2 regions of the Streptomyces sp. M92 genome follow, and region 1 is predicted to be linked to the other one. Evidence: predicted binding sites of a transcription regulator. Region 1 holds the regulator's gene; the other holds the start of a gene.
The links. Region 1 encodes HspR, which represses chaperone genes until heat shock. Its sites were predicted from a motif close to TTGAGNNNNNNNNNCTCAA; they were not measured.
Positions count from the first base shown of each region.

Region 2: lon (endopeptidase La) is a predicted target of HspR. The motif match lies at 4,172-4,190, and genes of this name have one in related genera.

Region 1 is NZ_CP101137.1:1,995,062-2,001,639, reverse strand. Features, by position in the region: gene M6G08_RS09095 (sugar ABC transporter substrate-binding protein) at 1-1,026, opposite strand, end outside; gene M6G08_RS09090 (hypothetical protein) at 1,348-1,917, shown strand; gene M6G08_RS09085 (heat shock protein transcriptional repressor HspR) at 2,007-2,474, opposite strand; gene dnaJ (molecular chaperone DnaJ) at 2,480-3,676, opposite strand; gene grpE (nucleotide exchange factor GrpE) at 3,719-4,405, opposite strand; gene dnaK (molecular chaperone DnaK) at 4,402-6,264, opposite strand; gene M6G08_RS09065 (MraY family glycosyltransferase) at 6,360-6,578, opposite strand, start outside.
Region 2 is NZ_CP101137.1:3,159,729-3,166,306, forward strand. Features, by position in the region: partial or broken gene M6G08_RS14505 (multifunctional oxoglutarate decarboxylase/oxoglutarate dehydrogenase thiamine pyrophosphate-binding subunit/dihydrolipoyllysine-residue succinyltransferase subunit) at 1-1,092, opposite strand, end outside; gene M6G08_RS14510 (sensor histidine kinase) at 1,374-2,498, opposite strand; gene M6G08_RS14515 (response regulator transcription factor) at 2,495-3,235, opposite strand; gene M6G08_RS14520 (spermine/spermidine synthase domain-containing protein) at 3,358-4,050, opposite strand; gene lon (endopeptidase La) at 4,213-6,578, shown strand, end outside.

The sequences.
Region 1 (6,578 bases):
CGTGTCCTTGATGTTGTCCTGGGTCAGGGCGACGACGGGGACCAGCTGGGCGGGGATGCCCTTGTGGGTGGGGCTGTCGACCCGCTCGCGGGCGAGGGCGTCGAACTGGATGTCCCGGCCCTGGACACGGGCCACGGCCATCTCCGCGGCGTGCTCCGCCTCCTGCGGGTAGGACTTGTACACGCTCATGTACTGCTCGCCGGTGACGATCCGCTGCACCGCCGACAGTTCGGCGTCCTGGCCGGTGACGGGCGGCAGGTCGGTGACGCCCGCGTCCTCCAGGGCGTTGATGATTCCGCCGGCCATGCCGTCGTTGGCGGAGTAGACGCCCGCGATGTTGTTCTTGCCGATCTTCTCGATCGCCTCGGCCATGTTCGCCTCGGCGTTCTCCGGCTTCCAGTCCTCGGTGTCGAAGGACTGGGCGATCGTCACCTTGCCGTTCAGCTCGGACATCGCGCCGGCCTTGAACTGCTTGGCGTTGGGGTCGGTGGGCGAGCCGTTCATCATGACGATCTTGTCGGAGCTGTCGGCGTCCCCGCCGAGCGCCTCGAGGAGGGAGCGGCCCTGGACCTCGCCGACCAGCTCGTTGTCGAAGGAGATGTAGGCGTCGATCGGGCCCTCGGCCAGCCGGTCGTAGGCGATGACCGGGATGCCGGCGTCCTTGGCCTTCTGCACGCTGTCCCCGATGGACTTGGCGTCGACCGCGTCCAGGACGATGACGTCGACCTTGTCGTCGATCATCTGCCGCATCTGGTCGGCCTGCTTGGACGAGCTGGCCTCGGCGTTGGCGTACTTGACGTTGCCCTGGTCGCGGGTGAGATCGGCGACCTTCGCCTTGAAGAAGGGGTAGTCGAACTGCTCGTAGCGGGTGTTCGCCTTCTCCGGGAGGAGGAGGCCCACCGTGATGTCGTTGCCCTTGGTCGGGCTCGCCTCGTCACTGCTCTCCGAGGCACCGAGCGTGCCGCAGCCGGCGAGCATGAGGGACATGGAGGTGGCGGCCACGGTTATGGCAGTACGACGACGCATGCGAGGGCTCACTTCATGTGCGAATCGGGACGTGGGCACAGCAGTGCGGCCCATGTGACTGAAAAGCCAACGCTTTGGCCACCATCGGCGTCAAGGGGAACCACTTAACGAGATGGGCACAGTACGTTCCGCTCAACTGGCGGGGGCGATGCGGACGTACCGCGGAGGTCCGGCGGAGCTGCGCACACCGGCTGGTCACGTCCCGCACACACGTGTGCGCACAGCCACCGGAGTGACCACGGCGGCACGGAAACGGAGCGCCGGGCGAACGCGTCTGACGTACTGACAACCGCCGGAACCGCACAGCTGAGGAACGCGCGCATGGGGCACGACACGGACCACACCGACGTCACGGACGGCACGGACGGCACCGACGGCACGGACGTCATGGAGAGCGTCGTCGAGGACCAGCGCTTCGGCGCCGTGCGCGTCCGTCTGGACACCGGCCGGGGCGAGGTCGTCGTCGAGGGCGGTGCGGTGCCCCGCGTCGAGCTCCGCCGCGAGGGGCCGCAGGACGACGGACACGTTCCCGTCGGCACCCGGGACGGGGACCGGCTCGCTCTGACCGTCGACGGCGAGGAGGCCGTGGTGGACCCGTCGAAGGGGCGGCTGACCCGGCGCTCGTTCGCCGTCGACGTCCGGTACGCGGGCCAGGGCTGGCGCCTGGTGCCCGACTCCGTGGCGGGCAGCCGGCTGCTGCGCGGCCGGGAGCACGTCGGGGACTTCGTCTCGCAGGGCGACGGGCGGGTGCTGGCCGAGTGGCGCGAGGGCGCGGAGCCCGAGGCGCTGGACGCGGCCCTCGGATACGCGCTGGCCGCCGCCTTCGGCACGGGCGCCCACCCCATGTGGCTGCTGGCCGCCGACGCGATCGGCGACATCGTTCCCGGCTGACGGCTGCGGCTCGCCCGCCCGCCGCGGACGGAAAGGGGCCCGGGTCCGTGCGTGCACGGCCCCGGGCCCCTTCCTCCGGCCTCCGGCCGTCAGTCCGACTGCTGCCGCTTGGGGCGCCACACCACCAGGGCGCTGGTCTGCTGGACCTCCTGGTACGGGACCAGGTCACGACGGTACGAGGCGTGCACCGCCGCCTCGCGCTGGCGCATCGCCGTGGCGGCGCCGTCGAGGGCGTCCTGCATCTCGGCCAGGCGCGCCTGGAGGGCGGCGACCTGGTTCTCCAGTTCGATGATGCGCTTGATACCGGCCAGGTTGATGCCCTCGTCCTGCGACAACTGCTGCACCTGGCGCAGCAGTTCGATGTCGCGGGCCGAGTAGCGCCGGCCGCGCCCGGCCGTGCGGTCCGGGGAGACCAGGCCGAGGCGGTCGTACTGGCGCAGGGTCTGCGGGTGCAGACCGGAGAGCTGGGCAGCCACCGAGATGACGTAGACCGGGGTGTCCTCGGTCAGTTCGTACGGTGAGAAACCCCCGCGCCGGCGGGGACTACGGCCGTCCATCTCGATCAAGCTCCCTTCGCGGCCTGGAACAGCTCCGCCCGCGGATCCTCGTCCGCGGTCGCCTCGCGATACGCCTCGAGCGCGTCACGAGCCTTCCCCGTCAGGTCCTTCGGAACACTCACCTCGACGGTGACCAGGAGGTCGCCGCGGGTGCCGTCCTTGCGGACCGCGCCCTTGCCCCGGGCGCGCATGGTGCGGCCGTTGGGCGTGCCCGCCGGCAGCTTCAGCGTGACCGGGGGGCCGCCGAGGGTCGGGACCCTGACCTCGCCGCCGAGGGCCGCCTCCGCGTACGTCACCGGGACGGTGACCGTGAGGTTGTCGCCCCGGCGGCCGAAGACGGGGTGCTCCTTGACGTGCACCACCACGTACAGGTCGCCCGCCGGTCCGCCCCGCTCGCCCGGCGTGCCCTTGCCCCGCAGCCGGATGCGCTGCCCGTCCGACACCCCGGCCGGGATGCGGACCTGCATGGTCCGGGAGGACTTGGCGCGTCCGGAGCCCTTGCAGACGTCGCAGGGGTCCTCGGCGATCAGGCCGCGGCCCTTGCAGTCGGGGCACGGGTCGGTGAGCGAGAAGCCGCCGCCCGAGCCCCGGGCGACCTGCCCGGTGCCGACGCAGGTCGGGCACACGCGCGGCGTGCCGTTCTTGTCGCCGGTGCCCGAACATGCCTTGCAGGGTGCCTGCGAGGACATCCTGAGCGGGACCGTGGCGCCCTCGATGGCCTCGGTGAAGCTGAGGGTGACCTCGGACTCGATGTCCTGGCCGCGGCGCGGCTGGGTGCGCGTGCCGGTGCCGGGTCCGCCGCCGGTGCGGTTGAACAGGCCCCCGAAGACGTCACCGAGGCCGCCGCCGAAGCCCCCGGCGCCGCCCTGGCCGCCCCCGCCCTGGGCGCCGCCTCCGAAGAGGTCGCCCAGGTCGAAGTTGAAGGTGCCGCCGCCCGCGCCCGGCCCCGGGCGGAAACCGCCGTTGCCGAAGAGGGCGCGGGCCTCGTCGTACTCCTTGCGCTTCTTGGGGTCGCCGAGGATGTCGTTGGCCTCGGAGATCTCCTTGAAGCGCTCCTCCGCCTTGACGTTCCCCTTGTTGGCGTCCGGGTGGTTCTCGCGGGCGAGCTTCCGGTACGCCTTCTTGATCTCGGCCTCGGTGGCGTCCTTGGGGACGCCGAGAACCTTGTAGTAGTCCTTCTCGATGAAGTCCTTGGTACTCATCCCCGACGTCCCTCCTCTCGCGCCTTATGCGTCACTTCGAGCTCAGCCCTCGTCCGGGCCACCGCTCTCCTTGGCCCCGGTGTTCCCGGAGTTCTCGGCGGAGTCGGTGCCCTCCTCGCCCTCGGTGCCCTCCTCGGCCGGCTTGACCGTCTGGGCGCCGGGCTGCGGCTCGGCCACCGCCACCCGCGCGGGGCGGATGGTGCGCTCGCCGATCCGGTACCCGGGCTGCAGGATCGCCACGCAGGTCGTCTCCGTGACGTCCGGCGCGTAGGAGTGCATCAGGGCCTCGTGGATCGTCGGGTCGAAGGGCTCGCCCTCCTTGCCGAACTGCTGGAGGCCCATCTTGGCGATGACCGACTCCAGCGACTCCGCGACGGACTTGAAGCCGCCGACGACCTCGCCGTGCTCCCGGGCGCGGCCGATGTCGTCGAGCACGGGAAGCAGCTCGGACAGGAGGTTCGCCACGGCGACCTCCTTGACCGCGACGCGGTCCCGCTCCACCCGGCGGCGGTAGTTCTGGTACTCGGCCTGGAGGCGCTGGAGGTCGGCCGTGCGCTCGTTGAGCGCCGTACGCGTCTGGTCCAGCTGGGCCACCAGGCCCGCGTTCTCGCTCGCGTCCCCGGCCGGGGCCGCCCCCTCTTCGGAGGCGGCCTGCGGCTCGGCGTCTTCAGGGGCGGCGCCGGAGGGGACGTCGGGCTTCTCGTCGAAACCCGGGGTCTCCTCCGTCACGCGGCACCGTCCTTGCGCTCGTCGTCCACGATCTCGGCGTCGACGACGTCGTCGTCGGCACCCTTGCCGTCGGCACCGGCACCCGCGTCGGCACCCGGGGCCTCGCCGCCGGCGGCCTGCGCGCCCTGGGCGTCGGCGTACATGGCCTGGCCCAGCTTCTGCGAGACGGCGGCGACCTTCTCGGTGGCGGTGCGGATCTCGGCGGTGTCCTCGCCCTTGAGCTTCTCCTTCAGCTCGGCGACGGCGGACTCGACCTCGGTCTTCACCTCACCGGGGACCTTGTCCTCGTTGTCCTTGAGGAACTTCTCCGTCTGGTAGACGAGCTGCTCGCCCTGGTTGCGGGACTCGGCGGCCTCGCGGCGGGCGTGGTCCTCCTCCGCGTACTTCTCGGCCTCCTGGCGCATCCGGTCGACCTCGTCCTTCGGCAGCGAGGAGCCGCCGGTGACGGTCATCTTCTGCTCCTTGCCGGTGCCGAGGTCCTTCGCCGTGACGTGCATGATGCCGTTGGCGTCGATGTCGAAGGCGACCTCGATCTGCGGGACGCCGCGGGGCGCCGGGGGCAGACCGGTCAGCTCGAACATGCCGAGCTTCTTGTTGTACGCCGCGATCTCGCGCTCGCCCTGGTAGACCTGGATCTGCACGGAGGGCTGGTTGTCCTCGGCGGTGGTGAAGATCTCCGAACGCTTCGTCGGGATCGTCGTGTTCCGCTCGATCAGCTTGGTCATGATGCCGCCCTTGGTCTCGATGCCGAGGGACAGCGGGGTGACGTCGAGGAGCAGGACGTCCTTGACCTCGCCCTTGAGGACACCGGCCTGCAGGGCGGCGCCGATGGCGACGACCTCGTCCGGGTTGACGCCCTTGTTGGCGTCCTTGCCGCCGGTCAGCTCCTTGACCAGCTCGGCGACGGCGGGCATACGGGTGGAGCCGCCGACGAGGACGACGTGGTCGATCTCGGACAGCTGGATGCCGGCGTCCTTGATGACGTTGTGGAACGGCGTCTTGCAGCGCTCCAGCAGGTCGGACGTCAGCTGCTGGAACTGGGCGCGGGTGAGCTTCTCGTCCAGGTGCAGCGGGCCCTCGGCGGAGGCCGTGATGTAGGGCAGGTTGATGTTGGTCTCGGTGGACGAGGACAGCTCGATCTTGGCCTTCTCGGCGGCCTCGCGCAGGCGCTGAAGCGCCATCTTGTCCTTGGACAGGTCCACGCCGTGGCCGGACTGGAACTGCTTGACCAGGTAGTCGACGACGCGCTGGTCCCAGTCGTCACCACCGAGGTGGTTGTCACCGTTGGTGGCCTTCACCTCGACGACGCCGTCGCCGATCTCCAGCAGCGAGACGTCGAAGGTGCCGCCACCGAGGTCGAAGACGAGGATGATCTGCTCGTCCTTGTCGAGGCCGTACGCCAGCGCGGCGGCCGTCGGCTCGTTGACGATGCGCAGGACGTTCAGGCCCGCGATCTCGCCGGCCTCCTTGGTGGCCTGGCGCTCGGCGTCGTTGAAGTACGCCGGGACGGTGATGACCGCGTCGGTCACCTTCTCGCCCAGGTAGGACTCGGCGTCCCGCTTCAGCTTCTGCAGCACGAAGGCGCTGATCTGCTGCGGGTTGAAGTCCTTGCCGTCCAGGTTGATCTTCCAGTCGGTGCCCATGTGGCGCTTGACCGACCGGATGGTCCTGTCGACGTTCGTGACCGCCTGGCGCTTGGCCACCTCGCCGACCAGCACCTCGCCGTTCTTGGCGAAGGCGACGACGGACGGCGTGGTCCTGGCGCCCTCGGCGTTGGTGATGACGGTGGGCTCGCCGCCCTCCAGAACGCTGACGACGGAGTTAGTCGTGCCCAGGTCGATGCCGACCGCACGTGCCATGGTGAATAACCTCCAGCTGACTTGAGTGGAACAGGCTCAAGTGTGCACGACCCCGTCGGCTGGGTCAACAGAGGTGAGTCAGCACGACTCAACTCTTATCCGTTCCTTACACGCAACGGCGCACTGACCTGCGGTTTCTCGGCGCCCCGGGTCTGACGAACCGGGAAAATCGACCGCTGCGGGGCCCCCTGGGTGGACGCGACGCACGGCACCGCGGCTGCCCCCGACGCCGCCCGGGAAACGGCTCGCGCCCGGCGCGCCGGCCCGTACACCCGTACGCGCGACAGCGCCGCCACCGCGACGACCGCGCCGCC
Region 2 (6,578 bases), 1.2 Mb from region 1:
ACCTTCGAGATGCCGAGCTTGTTCAGGGTGTCCTGGGAGGTGCCCTGGAACTCCGCCGGGTAGTCCATGGAGCCGACGCCCATGATCACCGACTGGCCGGGCATCAGGCGCGGCACGGAGTGGACGGTGCCGAGGCCGCCGGGGTTGGTCAGCGAGACCGTGACGCCGGAGAAGTCGTCCATCGTCAGCTTGCCGTCGCGGGCGCGGCGGACGATGTCCTCGTAGGCCTGCCAGAACTCGAAGAAGTTCATGGTCTCGGCCTTCTTGATCGCCGCGACGACCAGCTGGCGGTCGCCGTTGGGCTTGACCAGGTCGATGGCGAGGCCGAGGTTGACGTGCGCCGGCTTGATGAGAGTCGGCTTGCCGTCCTTCTCGCCGAACGAGTGGTTCATCGCCGGCATGGCCTTGATGGCCTGCACCATCGCGTAGCCGATCAGGTGCGTGAAGGAGATCTTCCCGCCCCGGGCGCGCTTGAGGTGGTTGTTGATGACGATGCGGTTGTCGAACAGCAGCTTCACCGGGACCGCGCGCACGGACGTGGCCGTGGGCAGCTCCAGCGAGGCGTTCATGTTCTTCGCGACCGCGGCGGCGGGGCCGCGCAGGGTCACCGTCTCCGGACCCTCGGGCGCCGAGCCGGCGTCCTTGGCGGGCGCGGCGGCCTTGGCCTGCGGCTTGGCGGCGGCGGGCTTGGCCGGGGCGGCGGGCTGCGCGGCCGGGGCGGCCGGAGCCGCGGGGCGCAGCAGCGGCGGGCTGCGCGGCCGGCTTCGCGGGCGCGGCCTGCTGGGGCGCCGCCTTCGGCTGGGCCGGGGCGGGCGCCTGCGCCTGCGGCGCGGAGGAGGCCTGGGGGGCGCTGCCGGAGTCCGTGGCCGCGGTGCCGGAGGCGGACTGGGCAGCGGCCGCTCCGGGCTTGTAGTCGGCGAAGAAGTCCCACCAGGCTCGGTCCACGGAGTTCGGGTCCTGGAGGTACTGCTGATAGATCTCGTCGACGAGCCATTCGTTGGCACCGAAGGCGGCCGCGGGGTTCTTGCCCGCGTTGCCCGCTTGGTCGGTGTCGGTCGAGATGCTCGAGTTACTGGGGGACTGTGGCGACACGGCGAGAACCGCCCTCTTCCGCTTCACAAGATGGTGGACAGCGGGAATCAAGGCTACGCCTCCCCGACCCGGAAGGTCAGACCGGGCCCGTTCATCGTCGCGTAAGTCACATCGCAGACTGCGTTTCGGCGCTGGAAATGGCGGGAAACAAGCGAGGTTCCGTTGCGTGAGGGAAGGGGCGGCCGCGACCCGGCGCCGGGAAAACGCGGGCCTGTGCCTGATCACACGTGTCCGTCAGCGCGGACACCAGTGGATCTTGGCGCTCCGCTTCGAACCCTACGTCAACTCGGAGCCGTCGGCAGGCCCGGAAGAGTGATGAGAATCCGGCAGCCCCGCTCGGATTCGGCCACGCCGATCCGGCCGCCGTGCAGATCCACCGCCCAGCGCGCGATCGCCAGGCCCAGCCCGGTGCCGCCGTCACTGCCCGGACCGTGCGGCCGGGACACCGAGCCCCGGTTGAACCGCTCGAACACCCGGCGCCACTCCGAGCGCGGAATGCCCGGTCCCTCGTCGAGGACCTCGAGCTCCAGCGACTCGGGGAACTCGCCGCGCCGCGCCCTGACCGTCACCCGGCCGTGCGGCGGACTGTGCTTCACGGCGTTGTCGATGAGGTTGGCGACGACCTGGTGGATGCGCTCGGGATCGGCGTGCACGGTGAGGTCGGACGGGAACACGTCGAGCGCCAGGTGCACGTCGGTGCGGGTGTGACTGCCGGACCCGGAGGCGATGCCCGCGCGCGCGGAGGCGACCATGTTGGCCTCCTTCAGTACGCCCGAGAGGTACGGCCACACCTCGAAGCGCCGCTTGCGCAGCGGTACGACGCCGTTGTCCAGGCGGGAGAGGTCCAGCAGCGTCTCCACCAGCCGGCCGAGCCGCTCCGTCTGACCGAGCGCCGTGCGCATCGTCTCCGGATCGGCCTCGGTGACCCCGTCGACGATGTTCTCCAGCACCGCGCGCAGGCCCGCGATAGGGGTGCGCAGCTCGTGCGAGACGTTCGCGACCAGCTCCTTGCGCTGGAGGTCCTGGGCCTCCAGGTCGTCGGCCATGCGGTTGATGGTGACGGCCAGGTCGCCCAGCTCGTCGCGGCGGTTCTCGCGCACCCGGCGGGTGTAGTCGCCGTGCGAGATGGACCGGGCCACCGCGTTCATCTCGTCCAGCGGCGCGGTCAGCGAGTGCGCCACGAACTGCGTGATCAGCAGTGTGGCGATCATCGAGAAGACCGTGATGAAGCGCAGCTCCGTCTTGGTGTGCACCGCGATCACCGACAGACCGGTGGTGATCAGCACCGACGTGACGACCAGCGCGCCCAGCTTGGTCTTGATCGAGAACGGGCGTACGCCGCCCCAGGGTTCCCCGGTCCTCCGGGGGCCGGGGCTCCGCCGTGCGGCATCCCGCCCTCGGCTCATGGCGTCGGCGTCTCCAGCGCGTACCCCACGCCGTGCACCGTGCGGATGCGCTCGGCGCCGATCTTGCGGCGCAGTGCCTTGATGTGGCTGTCGACGGTCCGGGTGCCGGACGCGTCCGCCCAGTCCCAGACCTCGGCCAGCAGCTGCTCGCGGGAGAGCACCGCGCGGGGCGTGTTCGCCAGGCAGACCAGCAGGTCGAACTCGGTCGGCGTGAGGTGGACGTCCTCGCTGCGCACCCGCACCCGCCGCTGCGCGTGGTCGATCTCCAGTTCGCCGAGGCGCAGGATGCCGCTGCGCGGCGTGGAGGCGGCCACCACGGCCCGCTCCACCCGGCGCAGCAGCACGTGCACGCGCGCGGCCAGCTCGCGCATGGAGAACGGTTTGGTCATGTAGTCGTCGGCGCCCACGCCGAGGCCGACCAGCATGTCCGTCTCGTCGTCCCGCGCGGTGAGCATCAGCACCGGCACCGGCCGCTGGGCCTGCACACGACGGCAGACCTCCAGGCCGTCGAAGCCGGGCAGCATGATGTCGAGGATCAGCAGGTCGGGCTGCCAGGCCTCGGCGGTGTCGACCGCGGCCGGCCCGTCGCCCGCCGTTTGCACCAGGAACCCCTCGGCGCGCAGGCGGGTCGCGATGGCGTCGACGATCGTCTGGTCGTCCTCGACCACCAGCACCCGGCGCTGAGCGCCCTGGGTCGCCGTCGCCGTGCCGTTGTGGGAGGTCTGTGTCTGCTCCATCGCCCGCCCCTGAGGTGTGCTTACCGGAATCAGTGGGGTGATCCCTCGTCTGCGCATGACTGCGATTGACGCTTGAAAGACCGCGTCAGGGCAGCAGCGTACGGGGATCGGACGCGGCTTTGCTATCCAGGCCCGGCGGCGAGGTGGACGACGTCCGGAACGCCCCGGGCAACGGGGATCTCTTCGGTACGCACCTGCTGGAACCCGGCATTACGCAAGGTTTCTTCGAATTCCGGAGAGGGCTGCGCGGACCACACGGCGAGCACCCCGCCGGGCCTCAACACCCTTGCGCAGCCCGCCAGTCCGGCCGGCGCGTAGAGCCCGTCGTTGTCCTCGGTGACGGTCCAGCCGGGGCCGTTGTCGATGTCGAGGCAGAGCGCGTCATACGTGTCGGAAGTCTCATTGACGTAACGGACCAGATCCGATTCGACGACCTCCGTGCGGGGGTCGGCCATCGCCTCGGCGGACAGCTCCGCCAGGGGCCCGCCCCGGTGCCAGTCGATGACGGCCCGCTCGCGCTCGACGACCGCGATCCGGCCCCAGCGCGGGTCGGCGGCCGCGTGTGCGAGCGAGAAGCCGACGCCGAGACCGCCGATGAGCAGGTGCGGCGCGGGCCGCCCGCCGGAGGCGGTGAGCGCCTCGGCGGCCGCGTCGACCAGGCGCCGCTCCGAGCGCCCGTCGGAGGTGTCCATCAGGAAGCAGCCGTTCGCGATGATCTGCAGCAGCGTCCCGTGCCGGCGCAGGACGACCTCACCGTGCGGGCCCTCGCGGCGGTCCAGCACTTCGGGGACGTCGGGGGAAGAAGTGATGGGCATCGGCCCATCCTGGCAAAGGAATGCCGGGCGGTCCGACGGTGCTCTCCCGGAGGCGGGGCGCCGTGGAGGTTGATCGCTCAGAGCGAACAGCCCTTGGGGAACATTCCGGGACTCCCTTTCATTGAGTCGATGTAACTCAACTTGACTGCCGAAGGGGAGATCATGGCTGCTGAGTCCAACGCCTCCACACCGCTCACCCTGCCCGTGCTGCCGCTCGACGACGAAGTGGTGCTCCCCGGGATGGTCGTCCCCCTGGACCTGAGCGACGCCGAGGTGCGGGCCGCGGTGGAGGCCGCCCAGGCCGCCGCGAGGTCCGAGCCGGGCAAGCCTCGGGTCCTGCTCGTCCCACGCGTCGACGGCACCTACGCCAAGACCGGCGTCCTGGGCACCGTCGAGCAGGTCGGCCGCCTCGCCGACGGCGACCCGGGCGCCCTGATCCGCGGCCGGCACCGGGTGAGCATCGGCGCCGGCACCACCGGCCCCGGCGCCGCCCTGTGGGTCGAGGGCAGCCGCGTCGACGAGACCGTTCCCGAGCCCCTGCCCGGCCAGGTCGCCGAGCTGGTGAAGGAGTACAAGGCGCTGGCCACCGCCTGGCTGCGCAAGCGCGGCGCCTGGCAGGTCGTGGACCGCGTGCAGGCCATCGAGGACGTCTCCGCGCTCGCCGACAACTCCGGCTACTCGCCCTTCCTCACCACCGAGCAGAAGGTCGAGCTGCTGGAGACCGCCGACCCGGTCGAGCGCCTGCGGCTCGCCACCCGGCAGCTGCGCGACCACCTCGCCGAGCAGGACGTCGCCGAGACCATCGCCAAGGACGTCCAGGAGGGCGTCGACAAGCAGCAGCGGGAGTTCCTGCTGCGCCGCCAGCTCGAAGCCGTGCGCAAGGAACTGCGCGAGATCAACGGCGAGCAGGAGGGCGAGGAGTCCGACGACTACCGCGCCCGCGTCGAGGCCGCCGACCTGCCCGAGAAGGTCCGCGAGGCCGCGCTCAAGGAGGTCGACAAGCTGGAGCGCTCCTCCGACCAGTCGCCCGAGGGCTCCTGGATCCGCACCTGGCTCGACACGGTCCTGGAGATGCCGTGGAACGAGCGCACGGAAGACGCGTACGACATCCAGGGCGCCCAGGCCGTGCTCGACGCCGAGCACGCGGGTCTCCAGGACGTGAAGGAGCGGATCACCGAGTACCTGGCGGTGCGCAAGCGGCGCGGCGACCGGGGCCTCGGCGTCGTCGGCGGACGGCGAGGCGGTGCCGTACTGGCCCTGGTCGGCCCGCCGGGCGTCGGCAAGACGTCCCTCGGCGAGTCCGTCGCCCACGCGATGGGCCGGGAGTTCGTCCGCGTCGCCCTCGGCGGCGTGCGCGACGAGGCCGAGATCCGCGGCCACCGGCGCACGTACGTCGGCGCGCTGCCCGGCCGGATCGTGCGGGCGATCAAGGAGGCCGGGTCGATGAACCCGGTCGTCCTCCTCGACGAGATCGACAAGGTCGGCTCCGACTTCCGGGGCGACCCGGCCGCCGCCCTGCTCGAAGTGCTCGACCCGGCGCAGAACCACACCTTCCGGGACCACTACCTGGAGGTCGAGCTGGACCTGTCCGACGTGGTCTTCCTCGCCACCGCCAACGTCCTGGAGGCCATCCCGGAGGCCCTGCTCGACCGCATGGAGCTGGTCCGCCTCGACGGCTACACCGAGGACGAGAAGATCGTCATCGCCCGCGACCACCTGCTCCCGCGCCAGCTGGAGCGGGCCGGGCTCGACGGGGACGAGGTGAAGGTCGACGAGGGCGCGCTGCGCAAGCTGGCCGGCGAGTACACCCGCGAGGCGGGCGTGCGCACCCTGGAGCGGTCCATCGCCCGGCTGCTGCGCAAGGTCGCCGCCCAGCACGAACTGGGCGAGCGGGAGCTGCCCTTCACGGTCACCGAGGCCGACCTGCGCGCCCTGATCGGACGGCCGCACCATGTGCCGGAGTCCGCCCAGGACCCGGCCGAGCGCCGCACCTCGGTGCCGGGCGTGGCCACCGGTCTCGCGGTCACCGGCGCGGGCGGCGACGTCCTGTACGTCGAGGCGTCGCTGGCCGACCCGGAGACGGGCGCGGCGGGCCTGACCCTGACCGGTCAGCTGGGCGACGTGATGAAGGAGTCGGCGCAGATCGCGCTGAGCTTCCTGCGCAGCCGGGGCGCCGAGCTGGAGCTGCCGGTGGCCGACCTGAAGGACCGGGGCGTGCACATCCACTTCCCGGCGGGCGCGGTCCCCAAGGACGGGCCGAGCGCGGGCATCACGATGACTACGGCGCTGGCCTCGCTGCTCTCCGGGCGGCTGGTCCGCACGGACGTGGCGATGACCGGCGAGGTCTCGCTGACCGGCCGGGTGCTGCCGATCGGCGGGGTCAAGCAGAAGCTGCTCGCGGCGCACCGGGCGGGCGTCACCACGGTGATCATCCCCAAGCGCAACGAACCCGACCTGGACGACGTCCCGGCGGAGGTGCTGGACAAGCTCGACGTCCACGCCGTCACCGACGTCCGGCAGGTCCTGGA